Regions from separate parts of the Lysobacter sp. TAB13 genome, predicted to be linked through region 2. Evidence: riboswitches for the same ligand, from Rfam matches in the RefSeq annotation. Region 2 holds a riboswitch; the other holds the start of a gene.
The links. Region 2 has a riboswitch for cobalamin ahead of AB4Y92_RS01215 (CoA-acylating methylmalonate-semialdehyde dehydrogenase). Riboswitches for the same ligand answer to the same signal wherever they lie in the genome.
Positions count from the first base shown of each region.

Region 1 (5,214 bases), on a different contig from region 2:
ACGTTGCCGCGTGCGAACAGGACATCGCGATCGGGTCCGGCGCAGTCGATTACATGCGCAGCGCCTATCTGATCGAAAGCCAGGTCGGCCAGGGCGGGCAACAACGCCGCGACCGCAACGGTTTCGTGACCGCATTGGGCGTGCGCGCGCTGCGTCGCCACGGGTTGCCCGTGCCGGGCGCGATGCTCGATACCCTGCAGGCGTGCCGATCCGCCCGCGGCGGTTTCCGTTTCTGGCCCGAAGATGCGCAACCCGACTGGGCGCCGGTGTTGCCCGACGATGTCGACGACACCGCGATCATGGCGCTGGAATTGCTGCATGCCGGGCGCATTGGCCTGGACGATGCGCGCCGCACCGCCTGCATGACCATCGCGCGGCGGCGTATCGCGCGCTTTCCCGCGCTGCGCCCGCCGTGGCTGCGCGTCGGCACGTTCTCGACCTGGAGCCGCGAAGGCGCGGCTTTCGATATGGTCGATTGCACCGCCACCGCGAACGTCCTCGGCTTCCTCGCTGCGATCGGCATGTCGCATCTGCCCGGCGTGCGCGAAGCCACGCAGATGCTCGACGCGGCCCTGCATTGGGCCGGCGACGATGAATTGCGTGCGAGCAGTTTGTCGCCGTTCTATCCCGATCCGGTCGAGCTGGTGCTGGCGCTGGAGCATGCGGCGAAATCCGGCGCGCAGGATTTGCACGAACTGCATAGCGCGGCCGCGGCGACCGGTTGGGGCGCGAACGCGGAATTGCGCAGTACGCATCCGGAGCATCGGGTGTGTTCGAGTCCCTACGGCGTCGCGGTGTGGCGCTCGCCGGAGCTCGCGCGCCTGCGCGGCTGGGCGCGCGAGATGGGCGAGGCGCGGATTCCCAAACCGTTGCCGCACTGGATCGGGGATTTCGAATCCGAGCTGACGTGCAGCGTGTTCGATTGACCGCGCCAAAAAACGAAGCCCGGCGATGCCGGGCTTCGTTTCGAACCATCGCGCGTAGCGATCGGCGCAACTATCAGGGCTTGGGCGCGTAACGCAGGGTCAGGAACCACTCGCGGCCGGGCTGGTTGTAGTACGACACGGTCTCGTACTCGCGGTCGAACACGTTGGCCACGCGCGCCTGCAGGCTCAGCGAATCGCTGATCGCGTACTCGGCGCGCAGGTCCATGGTGCCGTAGCCGCCGACGCGCACGCTGTTGGCGACGTCGTCGTAACGCGAGCCGTAACCCACCGCGGTCGCGCCGATGCGGAACTTGCCGAAGGCGCGATCCAGATCGATGCGCGCGCTGTGCTTGGCGCGGCGCGGCAGGTCGTTGCCGCGGAAGAAGCCGACGCGGTTCTCGGTGTCCAGATAGCTCGCGCTCGCCGCCAGGGTCCAGTCGGCGAAGGTCGTGTCGATACCGATCTCGGCGCCGCGCATGCGCGCGCGTTCGATGTTGTTCGGCAGGTTGATCGCCGAATCGAAGGTGATCAGCTGATCGACGCGGGTATCGAAACCGTCGATGCGCGCGTTGAAGCCGTCGCCGCGGTAGGCAAGGCCGATTTCCCAGGTCTTGGACTCTTCCGGCTTCAGATTGGCGTTGCCGAAGAACGGGAAGTACAGCTCGTTGAAAGTCGGCGCCTTGAACGCGGTGCCGTAACCCACGGTCACGCGCCAGCTCTCGGCGAAGTTCAGGCCCCACGCGGCGCCGCCGGTGGTATGGCCGCCGAACTGCTCGTTATCGTCGCGGCGCACGCTGGCTTCGAAGGACTGGTTGCCGAAACGGCCCTGGTACTGGACGAAGCCGGCCTTGTTGTCGCGATCGGTCTCGTCGTAGGAGGTGTCGCTGTCGACGCGGTCGCGCAGCCAATCGAAACCGGCGGTCAGCAAGTGGCCTTCGGCGAGGGTGAAGTCGGCCTGCAAGGTCGCGCTGTCGCGATCGGTATCGAAGTGGCCGACGCGCGCGCGCGAGGTGGTGTTGGCCGGGCCGACGAGGCCGCCGACCAGGTAATTTTCCGAGGCGTCGACGTTGCGGCCGGCGGTCAACTGCACGTGCACCGATTCGGAGGGACGCCAATCGACCTTGCCGCCGATCACTTGCTGCACCGTCTCGGAATAATTGCCGAAGCTGCCGTCGTACTCGTTCTGGCCTTCCGCGCGCAGCGCCTGGCCTTCGATGCTCCACTGCTCGTTGATCTCGACGCCGCCGCGAAGCGACAGCGCGTGGCTCTCGTAGCCGTCGCGATCGGGCTCGTCGGTGAAGCAGCCGGCGAACACCGGGAAGCCGGCGCCGCGGCAGGCGTTGATGCCCTGGGTCTTGCGGAAACTGTAGTCGGCGCCGAACCAGCCGCGTCCGCCGCGTCCGCCGAAGCCGCTGCCGTATTCGATGGTGCCGTTGCTGCCGCCGCCGACGTGCACGCGCGGGGCGAAGCCTTGCTGCTCGCGGCGGGTGAACACCTGGATCACGCCGCCGATGGCGTCGGCGCCGTACAGGCTCGAACGCGGGCCGCGCACGATTTCGATGCGGTCGATCAGTTCCAGCGGCAGATCCTGCAGCGCGGCCAGGCCCGAGGTCGGCGAGCCGATGCGGATGCCGTCCACCAGCACCAGCACGTGGTCGGATTCGCTGCCGCGCAGGAACAGCGTGGTCAGCTTGCCGGCGCCGCCCTGGTTGGCGATGGTGATGCCGGCGCGGCCGCGCAGCAGATCGTTGAGATCGCGCGCCTGGCTGCGTTCGATGTCGGCGCGGTCCAGCACCTCGACCGGGGTCAGCAGGTCGTTGACGCTGACCGCGGTGCGGTTGGCGGTGACCACGACCTCATCGAGATCGGTGGCGCCGCCGGCGGGCGCGGCGAGAGCGGTGGCCGGCAGGGCGCAGGCAATGGCGAGGGACAGATTCAGGCAACGCATGTGTATGACTCCAACGCACGCGCGATCCAGCGCGTGGCGACAACGGCTGATGGGCGGCGGCGGGGAAGGGACGTGCGGGCAGCGAAACGAGCGCGCAAAGGCGCTGCAGCCGCCGCAATGCCCTCCGCATCGCAACCTGTGGCGCACCGAGGCCGGTCTCCGGACTCGCAAGCGGAGCCGATGCGATCGACTCCCGGACGCGGCGCCTTCCCGTGCCTGTGCACAGTGGCGGTGGCCGCGACCTGACTTGCTTACCGTTGCGGGGGCAGTGCCGGAATGGGCGGGGCGGGTCGGATCGTCCGACCGGACCTGAGCGCGTCACCGGCTTCCCGTTTCAACCCCGGCGGCAGCAGCCGTGGGGTCACCTCGAAGCGGGGCGCAGTGTACGCGATGTAGGGGCGGGGCGCCTGAGTGGCGGGGCTGCCCTCACCCCGGCCCCTCTGCCGCAAGCGGGCGAGGGGCGTTAACGGCGAATTGCTCAGTCGAATGCAGAGCCCTTCTACCGCTTGCGGGAGAAGGTGCCCCGAAGGGGCGGATGAGGGCGCGCGGCCCAACCTGCCGCGCCGCGAACCCGCGACCGACCCGGATCAGTCGTTGCGATCGTCCGCGTCGTGCGAATCATGCCCGTCGTCGTCCGACGGACCGTCGCGGTCGTTGCCGTCGTCTCGATCGTTGTCGTCGTCATCGCGACCACCGCCGAACGCGGTCGGCTCATCGAACCGCTCTTCCTGCGCATGCATCGTCGTATGCACCGGCGCGGCCGCCGGCTTGTTGCGCGGCGCCGGCAGCAGCGCGGTCGCAGCTTCAGCGGCCAGGATCAGCTCCTGGCGGCGTTCTTCGCTGATCTCCTGCCAGTGGCAGTCCAGCAGCGCGCCTTCGATGGCGTACAGCAGGTTCAAGGTCGGTTTGAAGCCGGCGCGCTTGACCCGCATGAAGGCTTCGACGGTGCCGATGGCGGCGATGTCCTCGTGCGTGCGCAGCCCGACCTGACGCAGCCAGGCCGCGCTCTTGGGGCCGATGTTGCGCATCTTGGGGGCGGCGGTCATGCCAGCGACTCCAGGTAGACCCGCGCCAGCGCTTCCAGCCCGGCCTGATCGTCGGCGTCGAAGCGTTCCGGCACCGGGCTGTCCAGATCGAACACACCGATCAGCTCCTCGCCCCGCAGCAACGGCACCACCACTTCCGAACGCGAGGCCGCGTCGCAGGCGATGTGGCCGGGGAAGTCGTGCACGTCGGCGACGCGCTGGGTCTGGCGGCTGGACGCGGCCGCGCCGCACACGCCCTTGTCGAGCGGAATGCGCACGCAGGCGGGCAGGCCCTGGAACGGGCCGACCACCAGTTCGCGGCCGTCGTAGAAATAGAAACCGACCCAGTTGAGCTGCGGCAGAGACTGGTTGACCAGGGCCGACAGGTTGGCGGCGTTGGCGACGCGGTCGCGCTCACCGTCGAGCAGCGCACGCGCCTGCTCGACCAATTGCGCGTACTGCTCGGGCTTTCCGCCCGAAAGTGCTGAGGCTGTATACATCTTCGGAGTGTAGCAGTGGTGCTCGCCACGACTACCATGGCCAGCCGGCAGTGCCGGAAAAGCGCGAGGTCAGTCACAAGCGCCAGACTGTTCCGCGCGGCAATCCGCCGTCATATCGTCCTCCAGCGACTTTTCGGACCCGAATCCCGATGCCTCCGCGAGCTTATCTCCCCGGCCTGTTCGTCACCGGCACCGACACCGGCGTGGGCAAATCCGTCGTCAGCGCCTCATTGCTGCATGCGATCCGCGCGCTCGGCGCGCGCGCGATCGGCATGAAGCCGGTGGCGAGCGGCTGCGAGCCGGGCGCGCAAGGCTGGCGCAACGAAGACGCGCTGCTGTTGCAGGCCGCCAGCGATCCCACGCCGCGCTACGAGGACGTCAACCCGTACGCGCTGCCGCTGGCGCTGGCGCCGGAGATCGCCGCGGCCGAAGCCGGCATCGAGATCGGCCTGGAGCCGATCCTCGCCGCATACGCGCGCCTGCGGGCGCAAGCCGACGTGATGGTGGTGGAAGGCGTCGGCGGTTGGGCCGCGCCGATCGATGCCCGGCTCGACCAGATCGATCTGGTGCGCGCGCTGGATCTGCCGGTGGTGTTGGTGGTCGGATTGCGCCTGGGCGCGATCAACCACGCCCGCCTGAGCGCGCGCGCGATCGCCGCCGACGGCGCGCGTTTCATCGGCTGGATCGCCAACGACATCGATCCGCAGATGGCGCGCATGGACGAGAACTTCGAAATCCTGCGCCGGCGCATGCCGGTGCCGTGCTGGGGCCGCGTGCCTTATTCGCAGCGTCCCGATCCGGCGCGGCTGGCGGAA
Region 1 is NZ_JBFRDR010000012.1:174,590-179,803, reverse strand. Features, by position in the region: gene AB4Y92_RS15975 (hypothetical protein) at 54-926, shown strand; gene btuB (TonB-dependent vitamin B12 receptor) at 1,000-2,874, opposite strand; cobalamin riboswitch at 3,008-3,258, opposite strand; gene AB4Y92_RS15965 (TfoX/Sxy family protein) at 3,462-3,920, opposite strand; gene AB4Y92_RS15960 (GAF domain-containing protein) at 3,917-4,399, opposite strand; gene bioD (dethiobiotin synthase) at 4,549-5,214, shown strand, end outside.
Region 1: another riboswitch for cobalamin. It lies ahead of btuB (TonB-dependent vitamin B12 receptor); the one in region 2 lies ahead of AB4Y92_RS01215 (CoA-acylating methylmalonate-semialdehyde dehydrogenase).

Region 2 (5,214 bases):
CACCGGCGACGGCGCGACGGCTTCGCTGACCGGTGCGGGCTGGACTGATGCGTTCATGCGTTCTTCCATTGCGCTGCGCGCTTTTCCAGGAACGCCGCCACGCCTTCGACCTGATCGGCGCTGTCGAACAGATCCACGAATGCCTCGCGCTCGCTCACCAGCGCGGTCGCGTGCGACTGCGAACGCGTCGCCTGCACCAGCGCCTTGCACGCGGTGACGCTGGTCGGGCTCTGCTTCTCGGCCTGCTTGGCCCAGGCCAGCGCGCGCGCCATGGCCTCGCCCTTGCCGACCACTTCCTCGACCAGACCGATGCGCAGCGCGGTCGCCGCATCGACGCGCTCGCCCAGCAGCATCATCCGCTTGGCCCAGCCTTCGCCGACCAGACGCGGCAGATTCTGGGTGCCGCCCGCGCAGGGCAACAGGCCGACCGTCGCTTCCGGCAGCGCCAGCTGCGCTTGTTCTTCGACGATGCGCAGATCGCAGGCCAGCGCGCATTCGAGCCCGCCGCCCATCGCATAGCCGTTGATCGCCGCGATCGACACGCCGCGAAACGCGCTCAGCGCTTCGAAGGCCTCGCCGAAGCGGCGCGCCGCGTCGCGCGCCAGGGCCTTGTCGCCGCCAGCGAATTGCTTGAGATCGGCGCCGGCCGAGAAGAATTTCTCGCCTTCGCCGGTGATCACCAGGGCGTAGATATCGCGCTCGCGGTCCAGGTCGCGGACCAGATCGCGCAAGGCGGCGAGGCTGTCGCGGGTCCAGGTGTTGGCCGGCGGATTGCTCAGCGTGACCACGGCGGTGTGGCCGTCGATCTCCAGCTTCAGGCCGGTGTAGACGGTGTCGGCAAGACTCATCGCAATTCCTCGTCGCTGTTGAGCAGATGGCGCGCGATGATCACGCGCATGATTTCGTTGGTGCCTTCCAGGATCTGGTGCACGCGGCAGTCGCGCAGCAGGCGCTCGATCGGGTATTCGCGGATGTAGCCGTAGCCGCCGTGGATCTGCAGCGCGTCGTTGCACACGGCGAAACCGGCGTCGGTGGCGAAGCGCTTGGCCATCGCGCACCACACGGTGGCGTCGCTGCTGCCGGCGTCGATCTTGCGCGCGGCGGTATGCACCATCTGCCGCGAGGCGATCAGTTGCGTGGCCATGTCGGCGAGCTTGAACTGCAACACCTGGAACTCGGCGAGTTTCTTGCCGAACTGGCGGCGTTCGCCCATGTAGCGGCGGGCCGCGTCCAAGGCGCCCTGGGCCGCGCCGAGCGAGCAACTGGCGATGTTGATGCGGCCGCCGTCGAGCCCCTTCATCGCGATCTTGAAGCCGTCGCCTTCGCGTCCGAGCAGATTGCGCGCCGGCACGCGCACGTTCTCGAAGCTGATGCCGCGCGTGGGCTGGCTGTTCCAGCCCATCTTTTCTTCCTTGCGGCCGTAGGCGATGCCGGCGCTGTCGGCGGCGACCGCGAACGCGCTGATGCCGCGCGCACCGTCGCCGCCGGTGCGCGCCATCACCACCAGCATGTCGGTGGCGCCGGCGCCGGAAATGAAAGCCTTCGCGCCGTTGAGCACGTAGTCCTCGCCATCGCGCACGGCGCGGGTTTTCAGCGAGGCCGCATCCGATCCCGCGCCCGGTTCGGTCAGGCAATACGAGGCCAGACTGCGTCCGCTGGCCAGGGCCGGCCCCCATTGTTCGCGCACCGCGTCGCCGGCGTGCGCGGTCAGCATCCAGGTCGCCATGTTGTGGATGCTGATGAAAGCCGCGGTGGACGGATCGACCGCGGCCAGTTCCTCGAACACGATCGCCGCGTCCAGCCGGCTCAAGCCCGAGCCGCCGGCGGCTTCGTCCACATACAGGCCGCAGAAGCCGAGTTCGCCGGCCTGAGCGATGGCTTCGCGCGGAAAGATGCCTTGCGCGTCCCAATGCGCCGCATGCGGCGCTAACCGTGCCAGAGCGAAGTCGCGCGCCGCATCGCGGTACGCGGCCTGTTCTTCGCTCAGGCCGGTCGGCACCACCGACGCGGCCTGCCAGTCCATGACCGCGGCCATCACTTGAGACTGATCGTGGTGTTGACGCCGTGACCCAGGGTCTCGTCGTCGAACCAGCGCGCGGTGACGGTCTTGGTCTGGGTGTAGAAGGTCACCACCTGCTTGCCGTACGGGCCCAGGTCGCCGAGCTTGGAGGCGCGCGAGCCGGTGAACGAGAACAGCGGAACCGGCACCGGAATCGGCACGTTGATGCCGACCTGGCCGACGTCGATCTCTTCCTGGAACCTGCGCGCGGCGGCGCCGGACTGGGTGAAGATCGCGGTGCCGTTGCCGTTGGGATTGGCGTTGATCAGKGCGATCGCCTCATCCAGCGTATCCACGCCCAGGATCACCAGCACCGGTCCGAAAATTTCTTCCTGGTAGATGCGCATGCCCGGCTCGACGCCGGAGAAGATCGTCGGGCCGACGAAATTGCCTTGCTGATAACCGGGCACGGCGGGATTGCGGCCATCGAGTTCCAGCACCGCGCCCTGCTCCACGCCCGAGGCGATCAGGCCTTCGACGCGTTCGCGCGCGGCGCAGGAAATCACCGGACCCACGTCGGTGCCCGGCTCGGTGCCGGCGTTGACCTTGAGCGTGCGCGCCTTGGCGACCAGATCCGGAATCCACTGCCGCGCTTCGCCGACCAGCACTACGGTGGACGCGGCCATGCAGCGCTGTCCGGCCGCGCCGAAGGCGGCGCCGGCCATGGCGTTGAGGGTTTGTTCCTTGTTCGCGTCGGGCAGCACGATGGCGTGATTCTTCGCGCCCATCATGCATTGCACGCGCTTGCCGGCGAGCGAGGCGCGGCGATACACGTGGGTGCCGACCTTGGTCGAACCGACGAACGACACCGCGCGGATATCGGCGTGATCGCAGATCGCATTCACCACATCCTCGCCGCCGTGGACGACGTTGAGCACGCCCTTGGGAACGCCGGCCTGCAGCGCCAGTTCGACCAGACGCATGGTCACCAGCGGATCCTGCTCGGACGGCTTGAGCACGAAGGTGTTGCCGGTGGCGATGGCCATCGGGAACATCCACAGCGGAATCATCGCCGGGAAATTGAACGGCGTGATGCCCGCGCACACGCCCAGCGGTTGCAGCAAGGTGTAGGTATCGACGCCGCCGGCGACGTTGTTGGCCAACTCGCCCAGTTGCAGATTGCCGATCGCCGCGGCGTGCTCGACCACTTCCAGGCCGCGGAACACGTCGCCTTCGGCATCGGGCAAGGTCTTGCCCTGCTCGGAGGTCAGGATCGCGGCGAGCTCGCTCATGTGCTCGCGGATCAGCTGCTGATACTTCAGGAAGATGCGCGCACGCGCACCGATCGGGGTCTTGCGCCAGGTCTTGAACGCGCGTGCGGCCGAAGCCACCGCCGCGCCCACTTCCTCGGCCGTGGCCATCGGCACGCGCGCCAGCACCGCCTGGGTGGCCGGATTGACGACGTCGCGCCACTGCGTGCTGCGGGATTCGACGAATTCGCCGTCGATCAAAAGCTTGACCGTCGCGACCTCGGTCGCAACGCGATGCATATCGTTCATGGTGGTCTCCGTATCGCACACCCGCGAAAGCGAGGGCTGCGGAGACGCGCGACAAGACGAAACGATGGCGGACGCACGCCGCATCGAATCAGCCCGTCAGGTTGCCCGCCGCAACACTCGAGGAGGACATCTCCCGATGTCCGCCACGGGCCGGTCTCCGGGCTTGCGAGCGATGCCGAAGCATCACCCCGACACCTTCCCGCGCGAGCGCAGTGGTCAACGTCGGGTGTTCTCGCCTACCGTTGCGGGGGCAGCGTCGGAATTGGACGATCACGTCCGCACCGACTTCCCGTTTCACCCTGCGCGCCGGTATGGACCGGCGTGCAAGGCACCTGTGGCGGGCGAAGTGTAGTGCTTGCGGCCCTGGGCGGACAAGCCGCATCGCGACGGGCGCATCGCTCGCGTTCGTTCAGATCGGACGCAAGCGCTGGATGCGGGCCGGCGTCAAGTCATCGACGCGGCTCGAACGGTGGTGGATTCACCACGCGGATCACAAAGCGATGCGATGACATGCATCGCGGCTCAAATAGTCATATCGATGACGATGCGTGCGTTGCTGCATCGAATGTGCGCCCCGCGCCGGTTCATCGCCTTACTGCGGCGCCAGATCGATAGCGCCATCGTTGCGATCATGCAGACGCCGATGGTTCGCATCGATGCGCTCAGCGCCGGCTTCGTTTGAATCGCACGCGTTAACGATGCGCGCTTCAACGCCGTAACCGCACCGCCGATGGCAACGCGGCGAACAACGAACAGCCGATGCGTCGGCACTCGATCAAGCCGCCCGGGTCAGCTCGCGCACGTCGCTAATTGTTGTTTCGCGTACCAGATCGCGCGGCGCGCCTGGTCGTAGGCCATGTCGGCCGAACGCGGCAGCAGTTGTTCGGCGCGGATCGGATCGACGCCGCTGGCCATCGCGCGTTCGATGCGCTGAAGTTCGTCCACGCGCACGATCGCCGGCGCCAGCAACTCGCGCAGCCGCTTGCGCTCGCAGCCGCCGTGGCTGGCTTCGACTTCGCCGATCGCCTGACGGATGCGGCGGCTGGCCTCGCCTTGCAGGCCCGGCGCGGGCTCGAACGCGATCGGCGCGGCCTTGTAGGCATCGCCGGTGGCTTCGCTGCCCAGGTCCGAGGGCCGCTCATGCAGCGCCGGATTGAATCGCACCGGCGGCGGCGGCCGCGCGCGCGCCTGCTGAATGTCGCGCTTGAACGGCATCGCGTCGGCGATTTTCTGCAGCCGCTTGGTCGCCTTGCCCAGCAAGGCCTTGCCCAGGGTGCCTTCGGTGGCCCAATCCGATTCGAATCCGGTCGGCGGCACGTCGATCGGATTGCGGCGTTCGAAGGTGTTCTTGGCGGCTACGAATTTGGGATCGTCCGGATCGCCCGGCGCGCGGCCGGGCGGCGGGCGCATCGGGTCGGATTCCGGCAGCGCGACGCGGCCGTCGGCGTTGAATAGGCGGCTGGTGGCCGCGGGCGGCGGCGTGTTTGCTGCGGTTTGCTTGCGCGGCGGCGATGGCTCGGGTTGCGCGGGCCGGGGCGTGTTCGCGGCGACGCTCGCCGGCGAAGGCGCGTGCGGGCGGTCGCGTGGCGTGGGTATGGGTACGAAGTCCGGCTCGCTCGGCGGCTCAACGGGCGGCGGCACGCGCTCGATCAGGAC
Region 2 is NZ_JBFRDR010000001.1:354,852-360,065, forward strand. Features, by position in the region: gene AB4Y92_RS01200 (enoyl-CoA hydratase/isomerase family protein) at 1-57, opposite strand, end outside; gene AB4Y92_RS01205 (enoyl-CoA hydratase) at 54-848, opposite strand; gene AB4Y92_RS01210 (acyl-CoA dehydrogenase family protein) at 845-2,023, opposite strand; gene AB4Y92_RS01215 (CoA-acylating methylmalonate-semialdehyde dehydrogenase) at 2,035-3,549, opposite strand; cobalamin riboswitch at 3,690-3,909, opposite strand; gene AB4Y92_RS01220 (hypothetical protein) at 4,103-4,240, shown strand; gene AB4Y92_RS01225 (hypothetical protein) at 4,348-5,214, opposite strand, start outside.